DNA from 3 places in the Rubrobacter tropicus genome. Region 2 is predicted to be linked to each of the others. Evidence: riboswitches for the same ligand, from Rfam matches in the RefSeq annotation. Region 2 holds a riboswitch; each other region holds the start of a gene.

What was found. Region 2 has a riboswitch for cyclic di-GMP ahead of GBA63_RS10255 (sigma-70 family RNA polymerase sigma factor). Riboswitches for the same ligand answer to the same signal wherever they lie in the genome.
Region 1: another riboswitch for cyclic di-GMP. It lies ahead of GBA63_RS02395 (calcium-binding protein); the one in region 2 lies ahead of GBA63_RS10255 (sigma-70 family RNA polymerase sigma factor).
Region 3: another riboswitch for cyclic di-GMP. It lies ahead of GBA63_RS18480 (right-handed parallel beta-helix repeat-containing protein); the one in region 2 lies ahead of GBA63_RS10255 (sigma-70 family RNA polymerase sigma factor).

What each region holds. Positions count from the first base shown of each region.
Region 1 is NZ_CP045119.1:517,271-520,536, reverse strand. It holds gene GBA63_RS02410 (SRPBCC family protein) at 1-304, shown strand, start outside; gene GBA63_RS02405 (4Fe-4S dicluster domain-containing protein) at 392-625, opposite strand; gene GBA63_RS02400 (Crp/Fnr family transcriptional regulator) at 903-1,655, opposite strand; cyclic di-GMP riboswitch class I at 1,968-2,042, shown strand; gene GBA63_RS02395 (calcium-binding protein) at 2,164-2,691, shown strand; gene GBA63_RS02390 (hypothetical protein) at 2,853-3,071, shown strand.
Region 2 is NZ_CP045119.1:2,062,471-2,065,736, reverse strand. It holds gene GBA63_RS10265 (type IV pilus modification PilV family protein) at 1-166, opposite strand, end outside; gene GBA63_RS10260 (pilus assembly FimT family protein) at 159-698, opposite strand; gene GBA63_RS10255 (sigma-70 family RNA polymerase sigma factor) at 753-1,508, opposite strand; cyclic di-GMP riboswitch class I at 1,592-1,666, opposite strand; gene GBA63_RS10250 (Asp23/Gls24 family envelope stress response protein) at 1,826-2,236, shown strand; gene GBA63_RS10245 (prepilin peptidase) at 2,786-3,266, opposite strand, start outside.
Region 3 is NZ_CP045119.1:3,696,986-3,700,251, reverse strand. It holds gene GBA63_RS18485 (right-handed parallel beta-helix repeat-containing protein) at 1-598, shown strand, start outside; gene GBA63_RS18480 (right-handed parallel beta-helix repeat-containing protein) at 1,145-2,167, opposite strand; cyclic di-GMP riboswitch class I at 2,177-2,253, opposite strand.

The DNA of each region.
Region 1 (3,266 bases), 1.5 Mb from region 2:
GTACGAAGGACCGCTCGAAGGGTGGGGCGAGTGCTCGATAGCCGCCGTTGGTGGTGGCGCGGTGGCGGCCTTCGGGACCGTGCTGGTACCGACGGATCCGTTCCTGGCGGCCCTGGCACGGGGAGCGACCGCGAGAAGCGCGGCGGGAAGCCACCTCAGGCGCTCGCTCTCCCGGCTAGGCCGGCTGGTAGCGGGCGACGACGCGCGGGTCATCGTTGGGCCGGCGCCCGCGGGCAGGCGGGCCGATCGCCGCGGTCCGTCGGCCAAGAACGCCGTGGGGGTAGGACCCAGAATCTCTCGCTAGCATCGCGTCGGGTGGCCGAGCCACGTCTCGCGGCACCAAAAAGAGGGGCCCGAAGGCCCCTCCCCCGTCACCAGATTTGGTTCGCCGCTACTCGAAGTAGTTGGCCGCCTTGGCGATGTAGCTCTCCTGGTCGTCCGGGACCTCGTCCTCGGGGTAGATCGCCTCGACCGGACACTCCGGCTCGCAGGCGCCGCAGTCGATGCACTCCTCGGGGTTGATCATGAAATGGTCCCCGGCGTCGTAGATGCAGTCGACCGGGCAGACCTCGACGCAGGACTGGTCCTTCGTGCCGATGCACGGCTCCGTGATCACATAGGTCATCTTGCTCCTCCTCTCGTAATGCTCTTGTGGCGGCTTTATAACAGCCGGGAGATACCCCAACCACCCACCGTTGACGGCCATCATCTCCACCCATGACCGGGATCATCGCCGCGTGTGATCTGGATCAAAAACCCCGCAAAACCGCGCCTTTTTGGGAACGATTCTCGAATAGGAGGTTTCAGGCTACAGGGGTGCTCTTCGTCGCAGGGTTCCGATAACGCGGCCCTGAGACCTGAAGCCTCCGAAGGAGGCGACCTGAAGCCCGAAGCCTCCTCCTTCAGGTGCGGGAGCGGAGCTCTGCCGGCTTGAGGATGGTTACGGTCTTGCCTTCGAGGTCCAGGATGTCTTCCTGGGCGAGGCGGGAGAGGGCGCGGGAGAGCGCCTCGCGCGAGATGCCGGTCGCCTCTGCCATCTCCTGGCGAGAGAGCGAGGGCTCGAAGACGACGCCCCGCTTGGTGACGCGGCCCTCCTCCGTGGCTAGGTTCAGGAGCATCCGGGCTACTCTTTGCGGGGCGCTGCGAAAGACGAGGTCGCCGACGAGGTCTTCCAGCTCGCGCGCGCGGGCGGCGAGGACCCGGTTCAGGCGGACGGCGCCCTCGGGGAAGCGGCCCATCACCTCGAAGAGGTCGTCGCGGAAGACGGCGTAGAGAACGCAGTCGGTGAGGGCTGTGGCGCCCTGGCTCTGCGGGCGGCCTTCCAGGGCGGCGCCGAGGCCGAGGACCGAGCCGTCGCCGACGACGCCCAGGATCTGGTCCCGCGCCTTCGGCCCGCCGACGGAGCGGTAGAGCTTCGCCCTCCCCTCTCGCATGAAGTACACGGCCCCGGAAGGTTCGCCCTCCCTGTAGAGCGCGGTTCCGGCGCCGAGTTCGAGCACCTCGGCCGAGATCGCGAGCGCCTGGAAGAATCCCTCATCCAACCCCTCCAGGAGTTCGAACTCTTTGAGCCCTTCGAGCTTCGTCAGGTGCTCCACGGCCCGGCAGCGCGCCCCCGGCAGCCGCGCCCAGGAAGGCGGCGCGTTCTCACCGTACACGGGGGAGTGTCCTCACTAGAGTTCGCCGTTTCACGCTACCTTTATACGCTACGTGGCTAGAGATTGCAGTAAGATAAACCGATCCTTGCCTCTACGGTCACCCGTGCGAAGATGCCCGAGATCCCCAGCGGCCAGTCCGGACGAAAGGAACGTCGAGCCCGAGCGGCCTGTAAACGCGGCACCGCTCCCCGGACGCGTCTTCCGTAACCTCGCCGACCGCCCCCAGTGCAGGCTTTATCAAATGCGCACAGCCTCGATAGTCACGGCCGTCACGTTTGAGGGAACCGGGCGGGGGTAGAATCTGCCCAAGTACCCACGAAAAGGCAAACCCGCCGCGAGGCGGGGGCGCAAAGCCGCGGGCCTCTGCGAGGCAGCCGGGCTGCCGAAAGGGGTGGTTCCCAGCATAGACTCTGACGACGCCCGATCCGGGCACACGTACGAAGAGAAAGGCTTCGGGACGCCGCGAACGCCCCGAAACCCGATGTTCACGGATACGAAGGGACGCTCCATGAACGAAACAAGCATACCGAAACGCGCCGCCCGCGGCATGGGCCTCGTTGCGCTGGTGGCGATGACGCTGACGGCGTTGGCGGCCGGCGTCGCCCTGGCGGCCACGATAAACGGCACTACCGGAGACGACAGGCTCTCCGGCACCGCGGCCGCCGACACCATCAACGGCTTCGCCGGCAACGACGACGTATTCGGCCTGGACGGCGCAGACACCGTGCAGGGCGGTCCAAACCAGGACTACCTCTCCGGCGGGACCGGCGACGACGAGGTTGTCGGGGGTCAGGGGCCCGACGAGGTCTACGGCCTGGCCGGCAACGACAGGCTCTCCGGCGAGACCGAGGGCGACCAGATCTTCGCCGCCAACGACGGGCAGCGCGACGCCATCTCCTGCGGCGCCGGCTTCGACCGCGCCTCGGTTGGCCTCAACGACGTCGTAGACGACCAACTCGTTAGCTCGGTGACGACCCTACCCGGCGACGTGGTGAGCATCTCTAGCTGCGAGCGCGTAACGGTGAACCTGCAATAGCGACCGATTCACACCCGCAGGACGTGCAACCGTTCTGCGGGTGGACGTTATGAAGCCGGTCGGCGAGATTGCGTTGGAGCCGCCAAACACCGGCTTCCCAATACGTGGCGCATAAAAGGCGGGCCGCGAAACATGGCGTCCCGCCTTCTACTCGGTGAGACTTGCCCCTAGCGCGTCAAGCGGTAGGCGAGGAGGCCGCCGAGCAGCAGGGCGCCGCCGGCCACGAGGGCCAGGACCGCCGTGGCGCCGAAGTCGGGAAGGAAGCCCAGGGCGCCGCCCTCCTCGAAGATACCGCCCTGCTGCTCGCCCGCGTCGGGGCCGCGGCGGCCTGCCCGACGACGGTCTCTTCCGGAACGGTTCCTTCCGCGGTGGTTCCCTAGCCCTGGCCAGCACCGAACGCGTAGGTTGCGGAGAAGGTCTGGGAGCCGGGTAACAGACGGATTACATGAACTCGCATATTGCGTAACGGTCGGAAACGATGCACAAAGCCCCCCGCCCCCGCACGCAAACCCGCCGCCCACCGTTTAAGCTGACGGGCTGAGAGCCGCCGAAGGCGGCGTGCTGAAATGCCGACA
Region 2 (3,266 bases):
CGTTCGCGAGCGCCCGCGCCTGATCGTAGTTGCTCCCCGCGACGGCCGCGTTGAGGCCCGCGTCGAACATGCTAACCATCGGTATGATCGCGACGGCGAGGATCATGATTGCCACCATCACCTCGACCAGCGAGTAGCCGGATTCGCCCTTGAGAAATCTAGTCAACCTTTATCCTCGAGGTCACATCTACGAACTCTAGTCTAGTCGTAGGGTTGCCATCTACCGTCACCCGGATCTCGTTGGATCCGGCGCCGACCGTCACGTTTCGCATCGACCCGTCCGGAGAGAACTCCAGCGATCGGGTGGGCCCGGATAATCCCAGGGTCGAGTATAAGGTGGTGACGGCGGCATCGTCCTGGAGCGCCGGCACACCCACGACCTTTGTATTGTCCGGCAGGGTGCGATCTATGGCGGTGCCCGCGGCAACGCCGCCCGAGCTCGTCATCTTTACCAGATAGTAGTCGGGGCCCATGCTCTCCTTGGCTTTCTCGGGCGAGAGGACGACGCGCCAGTTCGCCAACTGGTTGGTGGACCTGGTATGGGCGAGCCGCAGATCAGACGCCAACTGGTTGGCTGCGGAGTCCACGGCCCTGCTCTCTATCACGCTGAACCAGGTAGAGCTGGCGATGCCCATAAGGACACCCAGGACGACGATGGTGATTACAACCTCCGGCAGCGTGAATCCCCACTCGCCCACCGGGCGGCCACTGTCATCAAGGCGCCAGCTGCTCGACTCCATCAATCCACCGCTTCAGAGCGTTCTCAGCGACTTCACAGAAGAAGCGACGAGCCGCGACACCTTTCGCTGCGAGAGCCCGAGCCGTTTTCCGACCTCCGTCTGCGTTAGGTCCTTGTAGAAGAACAGGTAGACGACTCTGCGTTGGATCTCGCTCAACGACTCTATGGCCTGCTCCAGCACGATGCGGTCCTCTATCGGGAGAGAGAAACTCTCGTGGTGGATGCTCCTGATGGCCGAGAGGTCAATGCCCTCTTCCTCGGCGCCGTCGAGCGAGACGACGCTCGTGTCGTGGTAGAGCTTCATCAACTCGACGATGCCGTCTGGCGAGACGTTGACCTCTTCGGCTATCTCTTCGAGTTCGGGCCTGCGGCCGAGGTCTGCTTCGAGCCGCGCCGCCGCCGAGGTGACTTTGGAGTAGAGGCCGCGCGACCAGCGGGGTTTCTTTACGAGCTGGGTGTCGCGGAGGTGGTGGCGGATCTCACCGTCCACCACGGCGTAAGCGTAGGTCGCGAACCCCGCGCCCGGGGCGTCTTCGTAGTTCTTTACGGCCTTCATGAGCCCCACGTGGGCGACCTGTATCAGGTCCTCGTAGGCCTCGTCCGAAACCCTTGCGTGCCGCCCGGCAAGGTGGGCGACTAGCCCCCCGTGCATATCTAGTATCGTTTCTATGGCCTTCCTGTCCCCGGTCTCTCTGTGGGTCCGGATCAGGGCCGCCGCGTCTTGCCGACCCCGTTCCGCGGCGCCCGCCACCATCCTCATCGACCCCATGCCACAGCACGAACCGCCGCACGGGCAAGGCCGGTACTCGCGTAACCGGCCGGACGAGTAGTAATCCGCATCGAATCTCCCTTTTCGGCAACCCGGCTGCCTACGTGAGGCCCGTGGCTTTGCGCCCCCGCCTCGCGGCGGGTTTGCCTTTTCGTAACCGGAGCATTGTATACGGCCAGGCTGAAAGAAACAATCCTGCCGATAGACTGTTTTTCCGATTCGTATGGGGAATGTGGTCGCGTTTACAACCCCACGCGGGAACGAAAACACCGCAGCGGGTATGCTACGACTGCATCCGGGATCGAAAAGGAGGAATGGTGACGGAGACGAGCCAGGAGCGCGCGGGCGCGAGCCCGCTGCAGGGAGACCGCGGGACCACGAAGATCGGGGACGGGGTGGTGCTCGCCATCGCGAACGCCGCCGCCGGGGAGGTCGGCGGCGCGCACCTCTCCCACGGGGGCACCAGGCTCCCTGGCGACAGCTCCCCGACCGTCGGCGAGTTCCTGGGCAACATCACGGGCGGGTCGGGCCGGCCGCGCGGCATCTCCGTAGAGGTCGGCGAGAGCCAGGCGGCCGTCGATTTGACCATCAACGTCGACTACGGCAAGAACATCGCAAGCGTCGCCCAGGAATTGCGCCGGAACGTGATCTCCCGCGTCGAAAGCCTAACCGGCCTGCACGTCACGGAGGTCAATATCGTCGTCAACGACCTTGCTTTCGAGCAGTAAAGCTCGGGTGCCTGGCACGGACCGCAGAAGACTCAAGCCCATCACGAATAGGCTTTTAGGTCTTTAGGTTTTCAGGTTCTAAAGGGGTGGGGTGGAGCCTGCCTGCAGTCTCCCGGCCCACGCTTCAAAACCCAAGAGACCTAGAGCGGTTTGCACGAGGACCGGCCTTCGGTGTTCTCGAGGTTTCGAGGGGTGGGCCACGAAACCCGCGAGCAAGCCCCGACCCGCCACCCCTTACGGCGGTTTGCGGAAAAACTGACCCTCGCCGCCCACGGGGCACCGAGGCTTTCAGGGGCGCGCCCCGAAGCCGCGGGCGGGCCCCGACCTTCCTCCCCTGAGAACCCGAGAACCCGGATGGCTGCTCGCGGTAGGCTCGATACCTCCGCAAACCGCCTTAGAACCTGAGAACCCAAGAACCTTGGAACCCGAAAGCCCGGGTTTTAGACGGGCCCGGTGCTTCCGCAAACCGCACTAAGTGCCTCACAGACAACGAGGTTCGGTCCTTCCGCAAACCGCCGTAGTAGAGACGAACCGCGCCCCGATCCGGGTTCACGGCCCACCAACGAGCCTTGCTGCGAATTCGAGGTAGAACCCCCAGAGGTATGGTCCCGCAAAGAGGACCAAGATCCCCCCGACGGCGAGAAACACCCCGAAGGGAAGCGCAGCGCGGCGGTCTATCTTTCCACCCGCCATGAGGAGCCCAGCGGTGACGGAGCCGACGAGCGCGCCGAGGAAGACCGCCAGGGCCGCGTACGGCCCCAGAAACGTCCCGAGCATCCCGCCCATCTTGACGTCCCCCATCCCCATGCCGCCGGGGTAGGCGATGGCGAGCGCGAACAACCCGCCCGAAACGGCGAGGGCGGAGACGGTATACACCCACCACGCCCCGGGGTTGATCAGGATGGAGAGGGCCAATCCGGCCACCGCCGCCGGGCCGACTATTACGTTCGGGAGCAGGCGATGCTCCAGGTCTATGCCGGCCAGCGCGACTAGCGTCCCGATCAGGACCAGCGCCGAGAGTAGAGGCAGG
Region 3 (3,266 bases), 1.6 Mb from region 2:
CGGAAGAGGCATCGGTGGTGGTACGAACCTCACGATCAACAACGTGTGGTCTCACCACAATCAGAACCAGGGAATCGGGGGCACGGGACCCGGGCTTCTCGTTACCTACTCCCGGATAGATCACAACGGAAGTCCCGCCTTCGCGAGGTTCGGCGAGTCGCAGAGCGCGGCGGGCATCAAGAGCGTCAACTCGATGACCGTGCTCAACTCTCGCGTTCACGACAATTACTGGTCCGGCGTATGGTGTGACAACGACTGCGACGCCTTTCAGGTGAGGAACAATACGATCACGGCGAACGGCAAGGCGGGCATACACTACGAAGCGTCGAGCGGTCCGGCCGTCTTCGCCAACAACGTTATACGGGGCAACGGGACCAACGCCGCGGTGGCCGGGCGCCGCGCTGGGCTCATCATCTACGCGTCCGCCAATGCCGAGGTGTACGGCAATGCCTTCGGGAGCAACACGTACTACGGTATCCACGTGGCCGAGGACGACCGCGACTGGACACCGCTTCTCGGGAACATCAGCATTTACAACAACACGATGGGCGGCGACGCTATAGTCGGCTGCACGCTCTCGGGCGTGGGATGCCTCTAGTCCTGCAACGGAAGCTTCCGCGGACAGGGGCCTCGCTACCTTCCCGACCGGGGAAGGAGTCACGGCCAGGAAACCGGCGTTCTAGAGGATGGGCGCAACGCTGCCTGCTCGGAGTTCATGCCGATCGGAGTGTGAGAACGGCCGTCAGTCGGGCGAGTCAGGGCCTCGGGGATTTCGGTCCTTGCTGAACGTTGTGATTCGGGACGCCGGGGCGGTGCCAGATGACCTGCGCGCGTACGCCATCGTGTCGTAGCCTGTTTTGGTAGTGATCCCCCGAGACCGTATCGTAACGATGAGACAGGCGGGCGGGTCAAAGGCGGCGTGCCGAACCATCTCGCTACGACCCGGTCACCTGCTCGCGGCCGGCATTCCGTGAGGACGGTGGCAACAGACGGAGGGAGCAACCGCACATTCGGGGCTCGGTCTCCAGAGACCGAGCCCGTTGGTAATCCCCGTCGCTGCGCCGCAAGTTGGGGCCTTCACGACCGTGGAGATCGTCGGCGCGCCACGCGGAGATGAAGGTAGTCGCGGGGCGTACGAGCGCCCTCATCTACCATTCTTGTAGCAGTGCACCCGCCAGTCGGGCAGCCCGCACCCCGAGAGGGCGTCACCGTTCAGACGGTTGTGGTGAAAATCGATATTCCTTAGGGCGAATCCCCCATCGCCTCTGGGCTCCGCCCTGAATCTCGCCTCATCGAAAGCGACAATGAGGGCGGCGCCGTTTTTGCCGCCGAAGGTGTTGCCGAATACGTTCAAGTTCTTGCTGTTGAGGGCGATCAGGTCTGCCCGTCGAGATCCCGCCGCCGCGAGGCCGCCATTGTACCTGATGGTACTACCCTCGACGATGGCGGCACCGGAGGAGATCTCGTCGTGCACGCCGACCTTGCCGTTCCTGACGACGGTCGAATCGTGCACCTCGAAACGGGTGCAGTCGATGTCGCACCACAGGCCGGCCCAGCGGTTGTCTTTGACGACCGAGTTTCTGATGATCATCGAGTTGACGCTCTTGATGCCCGCCGCGCTCACCGGCCCGGCAGTCTCGCCCGTGAAGGTGGAATCGTACCCGTTGTCGTCGAACACGGAGTTGACCACGAGTAGACCGGGACCCACCCCGCCTATGCCCTGATTGGCGTTGTGCATGAGGTGCGCATCAGAGACGTAGAGGTTCGTGCCACCCCCGCCTATGCCCCGCCCGCAGTTGGGAGAACAGGCCTCGCTGCCGATGGCCCCCTGAACCCGAAGGCCGATGATCGCAGCTGAGTCGGAGCCGAACGTGTCGAAGATGGTAGTAGCGCCTGCGCCCCTTACTATCGGCCTAGTTCCGTCACCGTACACTCCCCGGAAGCGGTCCCCCGACTGTACTTTGACGGACCGAACGACAGGGTACTCGCCGTCGTTGATGCAGAACGTCGTCCGCGCGCCATGGGCGTCTGCCACCAGAGAGATGTCGTCGCCTTCGCGGATCTGAACGCCCGAACAGTCGGTCGCCGCCCGTGCTGTTCCCTCTCCCCACCATACGACGGAGCTTGCGATAAATGCTAATAATATAACAAGCGGGCCGCGTGCCATCTTCCCTCCTTCGGTAGCCCGGCCACCTCCTGAGAGGTCCGTGGCTTTGCGTCCTCCGCCTCGCGACGGGTTTGCCTTTTCGTGAGTTTGCCCAGTCTACTACAAATGCACGTGGGACCGGAGTAAATGCGCACACTAGCGGGTGAAATGGACGCAAGCTGCCGGTCCGATCGGTTCCCAGGTTTGGTGTTCGAGAGAACAGGAGTATGGAGCGCGAAGCTCTTCCACGACAAGAACAAGCGCATCCGACACACGCCACACGGTCGCTCCAAAGCCGGAGGGGTGGGCCCTTCGATCTAAGATAATTCTTCGAACGCTCTCAAGTTGTGGCCCCCGTGAGTCCGGCTCGTATCCTCCGTAGATACACCAACGAAAGCGGCGCGACGGCCCAAAGACGCCCTGTACGCAGGATGCGCCACCGCTATCCGCGAGCTCCCAAGAATCTCACAGCGACAAAGTCAAATCGCGGCGGCGGCCCTCTCTTTACGGAGTCTTAGCCGCCAGGGTCGTCGGAGTATCGGCCGCTCTTGTTGGTCCTGATCATGCCACCCAACATCACCCAGCCGCAGCCGAACAATATCCCGAAGAGCACGTGAGCCCAGCGAGCCTCGATGAAACCATTCACGTCGCTAAAGTGGTAGAGCCAACCTGACAGTCCCGTAGCCAGGGGCAACCAGCGATAATCTTGCGAGGTTGTCGCGCCAAGATGGGCGAGGCCCACCAGGGTCAAACCCAGCAGTAAGCAAGGAAACCAGTCGAACAAGAAAGGCGGCAAGCCTTTTCCGGCAAGGTACGCATACCTCGCCGCCGCATCTACGGCACCAGAGGCATCCAAGACACGGTATAAGAAGCCAAGCCCCGCGCCCAGGCTACAAAAGACGAGCCCAACTGACTCAACCCAACCTAACCGTTCCCTACTCCAAACACAGAACGCTGCCGCGCCTGCCAAGAATAGCAGCGGTACGACGAAACCCAGTACTTTTGCGACGGCCTCCTGGGGGGCCGAAGAGCTTTCAAGGCCATGGAAGTAGCCCCACACTACGAACAACACCCCGGCAAGCATTGCTCCTACTCTGCCCCAATGCACAAGTGATGACCC